DNA from 4 places in the Shinella sp. S4-D37 genome. Region 4 is predicted to be linked to each of the others. Evidence: riboswitches for the same ligand, from Rfam matches in the RefSeq annotation. Region 4 holds a riboswitch; each other region holds the start of a gene.
The links. Region 4 has a riboswitch for cobalamin ahead of AB3G45_RS01405 (acyl-CoA thioesterase). Riboswitches for the same ligand answer to the same signal wherever they lie in the genome.
Positions count from the first base shown of each region.

Region 1 (3,485 bases), on a different contig from region 4:
GAGGCGCAGAAGGCTGCGGAAGTAGAAAAGGCGAAGGCCGATGCCGAGGCGGCGCGCCTGAAGGCGGAAGCGGACGCGAAGAAGGCGGAAGAAGCGGCCGCGGCGCGCAAGCTTGCAGAGGAGAAGACCGCGGCCGAGGAGAAGGCACGCGTGGAAGCCGCCGCGGCGGAAAAGGCGCGCGTCGAAGAGGCGGCGCGCCTGAAGGCCGAGACGGAAGAGAAGGAGGCGGCTGCCCGAAAGCTGGCTGAAGAGCAGGCTGCCGAGGCAGAACGGCTGAAGGCGGAGGCCGCGGCTGCCGCGGACAAGGCCAGGACGGAAGAGGCTGCCCGCCTGAAGGCCGAAGAGGCCGCCGCGACGGAAAAGGCGCGGGCCGAAGAGGAAGCCGCCGCCCGGCGCGAAGCCGAGGCCAAGCGCATCGAATCGGAAAAGGCCGCCGCGGCCGAGAAGGCACGGATCGAAGAGGAGGCGGCCGCCGCCCGCAAGCTTGCGGAAGAGAAGGCCTCCGAGGTGGAACGGCTGAAGGCGGAGGCCGCCAGGGCCGCCGCCGACGCGAAGGCCAAGGCGGCGGAAGCGGCCCGCCTTGCCGAGGAGGCCGAAAAGCGCGCCGAGGAAGCGGCCGCTGCCGAGCGTGCGGCGAAGGACACCGCGGCTGCCCGCGAGGACGACACGCAGGAGGCCGACAGGAAGAACCGCGGCCTTGCCGTCGAAGAGGCCGCCGACGCGGAAAAGCGCGAGGAGGAGACGTTCCAGAAAGCCGTGCTGGAGGGCTCGGAAAAGGCCTTCCGCGCCTATCTCGACGAATATCCGGACGGTCGTTTCGTCGCGGATGCGCGTGCGCGCCTTTCGGCGCTGGCGAATACGGCCCGGCAGGAGGCGAAGCCGAAGACGGACGGCAAAGCGGCCGTCGTGGAGACCGAACGCAAGGCGGAGCAGCCGGCGGTCGATCGCCGCGAGGCCTATATGGACCGCGCGATCCGGGCGCAGGCCCAGCGCTGGCTGAGCATGCTCGGCTTCAACACCTATGGCGTCGACGGCGTCTTCGGCGCGCGCAGCCGCGCCGCGATCGCCGCCTGGCAGGGCGCGTCGGGCTACCGCGCCGACGGCTACCTCTCCCGCCAGCAGTACCGCGCCCTTCGCCAGGCCGCGCAATATGCCGAGGCCGGGCAGGATCGCCAGCGCCGCTACCGGCAGGACTATGACATGCTCGAAGGTCCGGTCGACGGCTATTACGAGCGCTACTACCGCGACGACGGCTATTACAACGGCGGCGGCGTGGTGATCATTCCCGGCTATTGAGATTGCGACGGCCCGGCGGCGGTTTCGGCACAGGCGATGACGCTGCCGGTCGATTGACTTCGCAGGGGTGGAAGCATAATCATCCAGCATATTGGATGGTTCCCGGATCCGGAAACGGATCGGGGAGTAAATGGGAATGTGACGCGGCGGACCCAATCAGGGCGCTGCAATCACGGCCGACCCCGCGACTGTAGAGTGGCGAGGGACGCTCATCCGGATGGGAGGATCTGCGCGGAACGGGGCAATGGTGCCGTCGGCCGCGCCGTGGGGACCAGCCGGAAAAGCCACTGGGTGGCATTGCGATAAACCGGGGTGGGACGCCTCTTTCTCTACGAATCGTCCGCCTTTTCGTGATGCCGCAGCCTGGGAAGGCGAGGGTGACCCGCAGGCGTTTTGAACGCCGGACGCTGCGAGCCAGGAGACCTGCCAGCCAATGTAAGGGCATTTCGTCCGACCTGGGGAGGTTTCCCCGCTGCCTGCACGGAGGTTGTCATGGCTGTTTCGACTACGTCTTCTGTTACCCTATCGGCAAACGATCGTCTCGTCGCCGGTGTTTTCGCTCTCGTGCTCGGCGCCTTCCTGGTGTTCGGCGCGGGCCTTGCGAATTCCGCCGTGTTGCACGATACGGCGCACGATACGCGTCACTCCTACGGCTTTCCCTGCCACTAAGGATTTTTGACATGATCGTTCGTTATCTCCTGGCCGCCCTGGTGGCCGGGCTGTTCTCCGGCGTGCTCATGACGGCCGCCCAGGAGGCCCGAGTCGTGCCGCTCATCCTGCATGCCGAGGAATTCGAGGGCGGCGACGAAGCCGCGCCCGCAACCGAAGGCACGACACCCGGCACCGAAGGCGCTGCCCAGACGCAGGATCATTCCTCGCTCGGCGCCGTCATCCTCGACATGGCCTCGGCGCTCTCGCCGGTCTCCGTCGCCTATGCCCATGACGGCGAGGACCACGAGGAGGGCGGCATCATGTTCGGCATGAGCCGGTTCTCCGGAACGCTCCTTGCCAACCTCGTCACGGGCGCCGGCTTCGGCCTGTTGCTCGCCGGCTTCAGCCTCGTTTCCGGCCATCCGATCACGGTGGCGAACGGGGCGCTCTGGGGGGCTGCCGGCTGGCTTGCCGTGCACATGCTGCCGGCCATCGGCCTGCCGCCGGAGCTTCCGGGCTTTCCCGCCGCCGATCTCGGCGACCGCCAGGTCTGGTGGATCGCGACCGTCATCCTGTCGGCGGCCGGCCTCTACCTGCTGTTCCTCAAGCCGAATATCGTCGCCAAGATCGTCGGTATCGTGCTGATCGCGGCGCCGCAGGTTTATGGCGCACCGCAGCCGGGCGACATTTCCAGCAGCGTTCCGGCCGTGCTCGGCGCGGAATTCGCCGTTGCCGCCCTTGCCACGACCCTGTTCTTCTGGATCGTGCTCGGCCTCTCGCTCGGCTTTGCCAACGAGAAGATCGCCAAGGCCGCCTGATATGACGCTGACATCGCCCGGAGCCGTCCTGGTTCTGGGCGGTGCGCGTTCCGGAAAATCCGCTTTTGCCGAGAGGCTGGTCGCCAAGACCGGCCTCTCGCGTCACTATATCGCCACCGGCCGCGCCTTCGACGACGAGATGCGCGCCCGCATTGCAAAGCACCGCGAGGATCGCGGCGAGGGCTGGCAGACGCATGAGGAGCCGCTGGCGCTCGCCGCGCGCATACGCGCCGTGGCGCGGGCCGACCGGGCCGTGCTCGTCGATTGCCTGACGCTGTGGATGACGAACCTGATGCTGGAAGAGCGGGATATCGCCGCCGAATCCTCCAGCCTCCTGGACGCCATCCGGCAGGCGCCCGGCCGCATCGTCCTCGTCTCCAACGAGGTCGGCCTCGGCATCGTGCCGGAAAACCGCATGGCGCGCGAATTCCGCGACCATGCCGGGCGGCTGCACCAGAAGGTCGCCGCCCTCGTGCCTGAAGTCTATTTCATCGCGGCCGGATTGCCGCTGAAAATGAAGGGTTGAGCCATGCTGCAACAGAAGATCCCCGCCACCGTCATCACCGGCTTCCTCGGCGCGGGCAAGACGACGCTGATCCGCAACCTCCTGCAGAATGCCGGAGGAAAACGCATCGCGCTCATCATCAACGAGTTCGGCGATCTCGGCGTCGACGGCGACGTCCTGAAGGGTTGCGGCGCGGAAGCCTGCACCGAGGACGA
Region 1 is NZ_JBFNXL010000005.1:1,451,404-1,454,888, forward strand. It holds gene AB3G45_RS14460 (peptidoglycan-binding protein) at 1-1,296, shown strand, start outside; cobalamin riboswitch at 1,376-1,742, shown strand; gene AB3G45_RS14465 (CbtB-domain containing protein) at 1,789-1,965, shown strand; gene AB3G45_RS14470 (CbtA family protein) at 1,977-2,765, shown strand; gene cobU (bifunctional adenosylcobinamide kinase/adenosylcobinamide-phosphate guanylyltransferase) at 2,767-3,291, shown strand; gene cobW (cobalamin biosynthesis protein CobW) at 3,295-3,485, shown strand, end outside.
Region 1: linked by a shared signal. The riboswitch ahead of AB3G45_RS14465 (CbtB-domain containing protein) and the one ahead of AB3G45_RS01405 (acyl-CoA thioesterase) in region 4 are both predicted to bind cobalamin.

Region 2 (3,485 bases), on a different contig from region 4:
GTGTTGTCCGATGGCCGCTTGATGCTCAATCAATGGCAATTCGAATGGCTACCCTTAGAAAAGGCCCGACGGCGCATCGATCAGGCGGGCCTCACCTACCCCAAGGCATTCATGAAGGGCTGGCAGCTCTCCCCCGAGCACACCGCCGAAAATATGCCACCGGAAATGTTCGAGCATGTTGCTCCGTGGGTCCGCGGCGGCGGTCGTACCTTCGTCCATTTTTCCGACGATTGCGGGATGACTTTCGGTGACGAGGTTGAAATCGACACATCGCCGCGAACCGGCGGCTACGGAATGCGCGGTGCCGTCGAACTTCACGATGGCAGGATTCTCCTGCCCCTGAGCGACGTTCCCAACTACCGCCAGGTTTTTTCCGTTGAAAGCATTGACGCCGGTAGAAGCTGGTATCCGCCCGCGGCGATCGCTCATGGCGACGCGCATGAATTCGAAGAGCCCGCATTGTTGGCGTGTAGGTCGGGAAAGTTGCTTCTTGTTCTCAGGGACAATGCGACACGCTCCCTTCATCAGGCGGAATCGATGAATGGCGGTCTGTCCTGGACTGCACCGGTTCCCCTGCCGATCAAAGGCTACCCGGCCCACTTACTGCAGCTCCATGACGGTCGAATTCTGATGACGTATGGTTGGCGTTTTCCCGATTTCGGAATTAGGGCCGTATTGTCGAATGACGAGGGAAAGTCCTGGGATATCGCCAGGACGTTCTGCATTCGCGGTGCGATGCCAAACAAGAACCTCGGCTACCCTGCGACCATTGCTACGGAAGAGGGGGGCTTTTTCACAGTTTATTACGGCGAGGACCCAAGCGGCGTGACCGGTATCCACGGCACCTCCTGGGATATCGCAAGATAACCCTGCGGGCGATGTCATGTTGATTCTCCTGAGCGCGCCTGGACGACTTCCGGCTGGGAATGTGCAGGCGGGCTGAATGGATGGAGCGGCTGCCTCTCTACCGGTGACCTGCGTCGAACGGATCGCGATGGCGAACCGGCAGTCCGGCCAGCGCAATCATATGAGCGCAAAATGGTCCAGACTGTGGGAAATGCCATGCATCCCTTGACCCAACTTTAGGCCGCCGATAAGCTTGGCCACGGAATAGGTTCCGTCAGCATGACGGATGAAAAGGGAACACGGTGAGGACTACCCATCAGGGGCCGAAACCGTGACTGCCCCCGCAACTGTAACCGCCGAGCTTGCCTCATGATGCCACTGCGCGAACGCGCGGGAAGGCGGGACAAGCGATGACGCGGAAGTCAGGAGACCTGCCTGTGCCGGTCACCCATGCCAGGATACGGGGAGTGTCCGGGCGCGGCCGTCCGTAGCGGTGACATTGTCGAAGATGTCGCCGCGTCGATGGACGGTTTATGGAAGCGTCAGCTCTCCGGAAATCCTCACTCGCCCGCGGTTGGTAACCGTGCAGGGATCAGCCTGCCGTGGGGGAAATATGAAGACCTATCTGGCAGGGGCTTCCCTGCTTGCGATCGTATGGTGTCAGCCCGTCCTGGCGCAGGATCAGCCAGCAACCGAAACGCCGACCATGCTCGACGAGATCGTGATTGCCGACGGTCTCACCTCGGTGGAACTCAGAAAGTCCGGTCGCGCCGTCACCGTCATCACCGGCAAAGAGATCGAGAAGAACCAGGTTCGCTACGTGGCGGATGCGCTTCGGTTCGTGCCGGGTTTTGCCGTATCGCAGACAGGGCCCTACGGTGGCCTGACGCAGGTGCGCGTGCGCGGCGCGGAAGGCAATCAAGTGCTTGTCGTCATCGACGGCGTCGAGGTCAATGACAATGGCCAGGGCGAATTCGACTTCGGCAGCCTGCTTGCCGACGATATCGATCGCATCGAGATCCTGCGTGGCCCGCAGAGCACCTTCTGGGGCGCCAACGCCATGTCCGGCGTCATCAACATCACCACAAAAAAAGGCGAGCGCAACTCAACCAAATCCACGGCCCGGACAGAAGTCGGTACGGATGGCACGGTGATGGGCGCGCTCTCCACACGCGGCGGCGGCGAAAATTTCGACTATTCGCTCGCCGGCGTCCTGCGCCGTTCGGAAGGTTTCAACATTTCCGACATCGGGAAGGAAGACGACGGCGACCGCAACGGCACGCTGAACGGGAAATTCACCGTAGATCTGTCGCCCGATACAGTGGTGGACGGCACGCTGCGCTACGTCAACCGCCGCAGCGATCTGGATCCGCAGCACTACGACACCGCAATGACATATGATGCGGACGATTACATGAAAAGCCGGGAGTTCTTCGGCTCGATCGGCCTTACCAACACCGCGCACGACGGCGCGCTGACACAGAAGGCACGCTTTTCCGGCAACGACATCCATCGCTTCAACCACTCCGAGGACTTCGGCGACAGCTGGAACGACGGCAACCGCTACAACGCGACCTACCAGGCCTCCTATCGCTACGACGCGCTGGAAAATCAGGTCAATCAGGTGACCGCCGGCTACGAATGGCAGCGCGAGACCTTCTCGCCCTCGCATCTTGCCGAGACCTTCAGCCGCATCGCCCATTCGCTGATCGGCGAATATCGCGGTGAGTTCTTCGACCAGTTCTATCTCAACGCCGGCGCCCGGCAGGACTGGAACGACGCCTTCTCGGATGCCGCGACCTGGACGGTGAGCGCCGCCTGGCAGATCCCGGAAGCGGAAACGCGGCTCCATGCCTCCATCGGCACGGCCGTGACCAACCCCACCTTCTACGAGCAGTTCGGCTATATCCCCGGCACGTTCAGGGGCAACCCGAACCTCAAGCCGGAGGAAAGCCTCGGCTGGGACGTCGGCGTGGAGAAAAGCTTCTTCGACGGCGGCCTCGTCGTCGACGTCACCTATTTCAACCAGAACCTCGAAAACGAGATCGCCACGGTCTACAATCCCGACTTCACGTCGACGCCGGTCAATCGCAACGGCGAAAGCCGCCGGCAGGGCGTCGAGGTTTCCGCGACCGTCGATTTCTTCAACGGCTTCACGATGGGGGGCGCCTATACCTATACCGACGCGAGCGAGCAGACGGTGGCCGGCGGGCCGCGCCTTGCGGAAGTGCGCCGCCCGCGCCATACGGGCTCGCTGAACGCGGCCTATCTGTTCCATGACGACCGGGCGCGCGTCTTCGCCGAGGCGGTATTCAACGGCAAGATGGAGGATGCGGTCTTCGCCACCTTCGTTCCGCCGCGCGTCACGCTCGGCGGCTACACGGTCGTCAATGTCGGCGGCAGCTTCAAGGTCAACGAGACGATGGAGATCTTCGGCCGGATCGACAACCTGTTCGACCGCGACTACCAGGAAGTCTACGGCTTCAACACGCCGGGTCTCACGGCCTTCGCCGGCATGAAGGCGACCTTCTGATGGGCGGCAGGCGTTGGCATGCGATGATCCTTGCCGGCCTCCTCTGGCCGGTCCCGGCCGTCCGTGCCGACGCCCTTCCCGGGCGGGTCGTGTCGATGAACGTCTG
Region 2 is NZ_JBFNXL010000010.1:11,498-14,982, reverse strand. It holds gene AB3G45_RS29170 (sialidase family protein) at 1-867, shown strand, start outside; cobalamin riboswitch at 1,096-1,300, shown strand; gene AB3G45_RS29165 (TonB-dependent receptor plug domain-containing protein) at 1,460-3,379, shown strand; gene AB3G45_RS29160 (ABC transporter substrate-binding protein) at 3,379-3,485, shown strand, end outside.
Region 2: linked by a shared signal. The riboswitch ahead of AB3G45_RS29165 (TonB-dependent receptor plug domain-containing protein) and the one ahead of AB3G45_RS01405 (acyl-CoA thioesterase) in region 4 are both predicted to bind cobalamin.

Region 3 (3,485 bases), on a different contig from region 4:
CGGCAGCGCGAAGAGCACCAGCATGATCAGCCAGGCGCCGTCGGGAATGTCGATCTGGTCGAGGAAATAATAGACCGCGATCATCGCGAGCAGCGTCAGGATGATGTTCGGCCCGGCGATGGCGAACCAGTCGAGCTTGCGGCCGAAGCGAACGGCGCGCTGGACGATCGACGGGCGGTAGCCGATGCGCTTTTCCAGCAGCTTGCGCTTCTTGCCGACGAGGAAGGCGGCGACATTGGCCTCGTAGTCGAGGTCCTCGACATGCGCCGCGGCGTCTTCCGCTGTCATCGCCAGCGCCGTCTCGGTCACTTCCAGCTCGGTCTTGCCGGAGCGGCGGGCGAAGCGCTCGATCGTGTTGCGATACTTGTTGCGCGAACCGAAGTCGAGGTCGCTGTAGTCCGACCCCTGGCGCAGCGCCTCGTCGAGGCGGCTGACGCTCTCGAACCAGACGGGCCATTCGGTATCGTCGACCGCGCGCAGGCTCTTGATGAGCGAGCTCATCGTGACGTTTCCCGAGGAGAGGCGGTTGTTCTCCGCCACGATCAGCTCTTCCAGGTCGCTGCCGCGGCTTTCGATCTTGCGCTCCAGCCACTGGATCACCGCGCCGGAGGCCTGAAGGCCGTCGCGCAGGCGATAGAGCAGCTGGATGACGAAGGTGTTGTCCGCGATGAAGCTTTCCAGCGTCTGGAGATGCGCGATGGACTTTTCCGGATCGTTGAGGCGGACCAGTTCGTCGGCTACCTCGTTGGCCTTGAAGCGCATCTTGCGCGAGCGCTCGACGCGGCTGGAAATGCGGCGCAGGTTCTCCAGCAGCACGAAGCGGATGAAGGAGGGCAGGGCCCACAGCTCGCCGATCTTCAGCGCGTCGACCTTCTGGAAGCCCTGCACGAAGGCCGTCAGGCCCTCGTGCGAGACGCCGCTGTGGGTATGGGCGACATAGAGCCAGGCGAGCGCGAGCGTGCGCGGCATCACCTGTCCCTCGACCTCGATGGTCGGAAGCTGGCGATAGAAACGGCGCGGGAAGTCGCGGCGGACCTCCTGGATCGCCTCCTCGACGACATAGTAGTTGTCGAGCAGCCATTCGGCCGCCGGCGTGATCTGCGCACCCGCCTCGACGTCCTTGGCCGTCGCGCGGTAGACGCGGAAGATTTCCTTCTCGTTCTCCTTGTGCCGGGCGCGGAACTCGAAGGGATGGAAACCGGGCAGCGGCGCGCGCTTGTCGCGCGCCAGCGCCTCGCCGCAATCGGCCAGCTCCTCCAGCGTCAGATAGGTGGCGCGGATCGAATCGTTATAGTCGATCTGCTTGGCGTCAGCATCGCGCGAGGAGGCTTGCGGCGTATTATGAAGGGGCATGTTTCTGATTCTGGATCCGGCCATGTTGAACCATCCGGCGACGGCCATTGCGCCGAACGGTTTTTTGCGGGCAGGCTTCATCTCGGTGCCGCGATCAGCCATGCGACCAAACAGCGCCAGGACGGCGCGATCGGGGTGGACATGGCTCAAGCGACACGCTGATCGGCATCCTGGCCGCGTGGTGCATGAAAACGGCATTTTTTAGCCGTAAGGACAGAGACTTGCAACATGTCAACATGACCGGATGGCGCAGCATCGACCCTCATCTGCGGTTTTGGTGAATCGCACGCCTCTCGCACGAGGCGAGCGGACGCAAGAAGCAGGAAAATGCCAAATGGGCGAGGCGGGGAAAAGTTCCCGGCCCTGTCCTGCGGGCGCTCCAGCTTGTGTCCAACCCGTCCCAGGAGGCTTTCGCGCCATTGACTTGTCGCCTTCGCCACGCCACTCTGGCGCCGTCAGGGTCTTCCGGGTCAATTCGGCTCGGAGGCTAAGAGGGAAGCCGGTGCGATGCTCCGAAAGGAGCGCCAAGACCGGCGCTGCCCCCGCAACTGTGAACGGCGAGCTGCTGTCGCTCCATGCCACTGGTGGATCTTCACCGGGAAGGCGAGACAGACGCGATGACCCGCAAGCCAGGAGACCTGCCCTGACAGTCGTAACGTCCATGGGCGGGGTGTCCCAGTGGTGCGCTTGCTGTCGCCTTTCGGCGACGTTCCAGCAGCGTGCGTCCGGTCATCCCCCAATTTTCCGATTGGGGAAGAAATGCTTGCCATCATCAATGACGATCTTGCCGGCGCTGGAAGGCCGGAATCCATCTTCATCTCCTGGCTGCTCTGGCAGCCGCGCGGCGTCGACCTTGCCAGCGAGGCGCTGAAGGAGGTGCAGAAGCTGGCGCGCTACGAAAAGGTCGATCCCGATATTGCCCGGCTGAAGGCGCTTTTCGCCTCGCTGGCGGGTTCGGACCGGTCGATGCACTGATCGGAAACGCATAAAGACATATTGACATAAAGATATCTTTATGTGATCTCCGGTGCAGGATTGCTGCACCGGAGGGCTTTGCCATGGCCAAATCGCACCTGGAGACCCTGTTCGGACCCGAACTACCGCCGCGCGACGGAGGCGAGATTCGCGCTGCTCTCCAGGCCGCCGCGCGCGAGCGCATCCTGGTGCTCGATGGCGCCATGGGCACGGAAATCCAGACGCTGAAGCTGGCCGAGGACGATTTCCGCGGAGCACGCTTCGGCGATTGCGCCTGTCACCAGCAGGGCAACAACGACCTCCTGACGCTGACCCAGCCGGGCGCGATCGAGGACATCCACTACCGCTACGCGCTGGCGGGCGCCGACATCCTGGAGACCAACACCTTCTCTTCCACCACCATCGCCCAGGCCGACTATGGCATGGAGGACATGGTCTATGAGCTGAACCGTGACGGCGCGCGCCTTGCCCGCCGCGCCGGCCTCAGGGCACAGGAAAAGGACGGCCGCCGCCGCTTCGTCGCCGGCGCGCTCGGGCCGACCAACCGCACCGCCTCGATCTCGCCCGACGTCAACAATCCCGGCTACCGCGCCGTCACCTTCGACGATCTCAGGGTCGCCTATGCCGAACAGGTGCGCGGCCTCGTCGACGGCGGCGCCGACATCATCCTGATCGAGACGATCTTCGACACGCTGAACGCCAAGGCGGCGATCTTCGCGACGCGCGCGATCTTCGAGGAAAAGGGCATCGAGCTGCCCGTCATGATCTCGGGCACGATCACCGACCTTTCCGGCCGCACGCTGTCCGGCCAGACGCCGGAGGCCTTCTGGAATTCGGTGCGCCATGCCGACCCCTTCTCCGTCGGCCTCAACTGCGCGCTCGGCGCCAACGCCATGCGCGCCCATCTCGCGGAAATCTCGTCCGTCGCCCAGACCTTCGTCTGCGCCTATCCCAATGCCGGCCTGCCCAATGCCTTCGGCCAGTACGACGAGACCCCGGAGGAGATGGCCGCCCAGATCGAGGGTTTCATGCGCGACGGGCTCGTCAACGTGGTCGGCGGCTGCTGCGGCTCGACGCCGGACCATATCCGCGCCATCGCCGAGGCCGCCACGCGCCACAAGCCGCGCGAGATCCCGGATATCCCGCGCCACATGCGC
Region 3 is NZ_JBFNXL010000005.1:3,936,687-3,940,171, forward strand. It holds gene AB3G45_RS26730 (glucoamylase family protein) at 1-1,353, opposite strand, end outside; gene AB3G45_RS26735 (hypothetical protein) at 1,352-1,558, shown strand; cobalamin riboswitch at 1,795-2,014, shown strand; gene AB3G45_RS26740 (hypothetical protein) at 2,113-2,328, shown strand; gene metH (methionine synthase) at 2,412-3,485, shown strand, end outside.
Region 3: linked by a shared signal. The riboswitch ahead of AB3G45_RS26740 (hypothetical protein) and the one ahead of AB3G45_RS01405 (acyl-CoA thioesterase) in region 4 are both predicted to bind cobalamin.

Region 4 (3,485 bases):
CGACAGTGTCGTCGCCATCTCTTAATCCGAGGTGGATGCTTTTCTGGATACCGCTCCGACCCATCCGGACGGGACGAACACCGAGTGCGGCAGCTTCTCGACGCACCAGCCAGTCGGGAATGGCGCTGACCCCTCGGCCTGCCGCCACGAGCTGAAGCATCATTTCCGTCGTCTCGACATTTCGATGATGGCGTGGTCGGCAATTGGCAGGCACCAGAAATTGCGTGAACACATCCAGCCGCTCCGGCGGTACCGGATAAGTGAACAGCGTCTCATCCAGCAGATCCACAGGTTCGGCATGGCGTTTCAGCGCCAGGGAATGATCGGCCGGAACGGCAAGTACCAGCTCATAGTCGAACACCGGAAGATAGTGAATGCCGGGCGTCTCGATCGGATCCGGCGTGATCAGGATATCGATTTCGTATGCCATAAGTGCCGCCACGCCGCCGAAGGCAAATGATGTCTTCAGTTCCAGGCCCACATCCGGCCATTCCATGAGATAGGGCTTTGTAACACCCATAAGCCACTGGTGGCACGGATGGCACTCCATGCCGATCTTGAGCGAGCCTCGCTGGCCGTGACGGTAGTCCGACAGGACATCCTCTGCCCTTTCGATCTGAGGCAGAACGCGCTGCGCCAGCGTGACGATGTAGCGGCCGGCCTCGGTGAGACGAAGGTTGCGGCCGTCCTTTTCCCACATTGCCACGCCGTAGCGCTCTTCCAGCTTGCGGATCGTGTGGCTGAGAGCGGACTGGGAGACGTTCAGCCGCTCCGCCGCAGCCGTCAGGCTGCCCAAGCGGTCGACCTCACGCAGGATCGACAGATGTTGCCTGTCCAACATGATTATGCCCGCCTCTGGCTAACGTGAAGTGCATCCGCTCCGACCATATCGCGAACCGGGATCGGCCGATGGTCCCTGTCGACTGCCACCATGGTGAAGCATCCGGTGGCCGTGACGTGTCTCTCGCGCGTCAGAAGGTTTTCGGACCGAAGTTTTGTCTCGATCGACATGGAACTGCGTCCCACGCGCTCGACGCGTGCCTCGGCCTCGACAATCTCGCCGATCTTGATTGCCCGTGCGAAGTCGATACGCTCCGATGAGGCGAGGACCACCAACTTGCCGGAGTAGCGCGACGCTGCGACGAACGCCGCTTTGGTCATGCAGGCGATCGCTTCGCCCCCGAACATTCGGCCGATGCTGTTGGCCTGATCCGGAAAGACGATGTCGACCATGGCAACGGTATCGCTCATGCCCGACGTTTCCTTGGAAAGCAGTTCGGGCAACGCGTAATGTGCGGCTTCCTCGCCCTCTGGTATGGAAACCATATGGAAGATGCCGCGCGTACAGGCGTGTCGTTGCCGACCGACTATGGTCTCCGCCGCCATCTCGACCTCGACCGTCAGCGAACGGCGTCCAGCCTTGACCGGTCTGGCCGTGAATTCAACGATGTGCCCGATGCGTGCGGATTGCCTGACGTCGACGCGCTCGCAAGAGGCGGTCACGAAGGGCGCTCGCGCGAACCGGGTTGCCGCGATGAAGGCTACGCGATCCATCCGTGCAAGCCCGGCTCCGCCGAACAGAGTGCCGTGACGGTTGGTGTCTCCGGGAAAGACGATATCGATGAGACTGGTTATCGAGCCGTGCTCGGCAGACTGGACTATGGTCGTGATCGCTGTCATCTGCACCGCCATCAGGTTGCGGCCGGGCAACGGCATGACGCAGAGACGACGGCACGGGAGTGCTCATCGCGAAAGCGGCACTCCGGGACACCCCGCCCGTGGACGTTATCTATCGCGGCAGGTCTCCTGGCTTGCGGGTCATTGCTTTCGTCCGTCTTCCCGAGGCAGGCCTCAGTGACATGGATGGACGTTCGCTCGCCGCTTACAGTTGCGGGGGCAGCCTCGGCTTCAGGCTTTGATCAAAGCCCTCACCGGATTCCCTCTTAGCTCCGGACTTCCATCCGCAGAACCACGATGACGAACCAATGTCGCATGTCGCCCGAGCGGTCAAGGCGTTTACCACGGAGACATGGCCGATGTGCAAGGTTCGCTGCCCCCGCGCCTACATCGTCATCTCCGCATTTTTGTCTCTGGCTTCGACCTCAAATCATGAGCACGGCTCATGCTTGCGTGAGATAATACCATTTTTTCTCGATCGATCTCTCAGCCATAAACCGCACACCACTCGTATGTCTGGACGGCGTGAACGCTGCCGACTGCGAATATGTACAATAATGTCCGGTGTGCCCTGAAATTTACGTCAATAATTTCAGGTTTTATCTCGGGAAGCAGGGTGCGTCGTTGCGATGAATAGTGATTTCGATTTTAAGATCAAGGCAGTTCAATTTGATGAGGAATATCACCCCTCAGAAAATACGCGCATTACGACCAATTTTGCTAATTTGGCTAGAGGGGAGAGCCGCCGAGAGAACCTGCACAATGCCCTGAGGATGATTGACAACCGTTTCAACGCCCTGGCGCATTGGGATAACCCCAAAGGCGATCGTTACTCTGTCGAGCTCGAAATCATTTCCGTCGAGATGAATATTGGTGCCGGGGCCAATAGTGATACCTTTCCGCTCATTGAAATATTGAAAACAACTGTCGTTGATCATAAAATGAACGAACGTGTTGACGGCATCGTGGGCAATAATTTCTCCTCTTATGTGCGTGACTACGACTTCAGCGTGTTGTTGCCAGAGCATAACAAAAATCGACCTTGGTTCAGCACGCCGGATAATTTTGGCGATCTGCATGGAAACTTGTTCAAGTGTTTCCTGAACTCAAATGCTTACAAAGAGCATTTCAACAAGCCGCCAGTCATATGCCTAAGCGCATCAAGCAGCAAAACCTATCATCGGGCGGAAAATCGTCATCCTGTATTGGGCGTCGAATACACACAGAATGAATTCTCCTCGACCGACGAATATTTTGGGAAAATGGGATTGCAGGTTCGATTTTTCATGCCGCCGAATAGCGTTGCGCCTTTGGCATTTTATTTTCTCGGCGATCTGCTCGATGACTATACCAATCTTGAGCTCATCAGCACCATCAGCACGATGGAGACCTTTCAGAAGATCTATCGACCCGAGATTTACAACGCCAATTCCGCGGCGGGTGCCTGCTATCAGCCGAATCTGAAGCACCAGGACTACTCCCTGACCCGGATTGTCTACGATCGAGAAGAACGGAGCCGGCTGGCGATTGAGCAGGGGAAGTTCGCCGAGGAGCACTTCATCAAACCGTACGGGGCCATTCTTGAGCAATGGTCTGCCAATCACGCCCGCTGACGAACTCATAAACATAAGGTCGCACAACATGAAAAGACTGTTGCCCACGTCAACCGCCGGGAGCCTGCCCAAACCCTCGTGGCTTGCAGAGCCCGAGAAACTCTGGTCGCCCTGGAAGTTGCAGGATAAGGAACTGATCGAGGGCAAACGGGACGCCTTGCGTTTGTCGTTGGATGATCAGCGACAGGCGGGCAT
Region 4 is NZ_JBFNXL010000001.1:300,641-304,125, forward strand. It holds gene AB3G45_RS01400 (LysR family transcriptional regulator) at 1-841, opposite strand, end outside; gene AB3G45_RS01405 (acyl-CoA thioesterase) at 844-1,680, opposite strand; cobalamin riboswitch at 1,779-1,989, opposite strand; gene AB3G45_RS01410 (DUF1852 domain-containing protein) at 2,307-3,290, shown strand; gene AB3G45_RS01415 (methionine synthase) at 3,319-3,485, shown strand, end outside.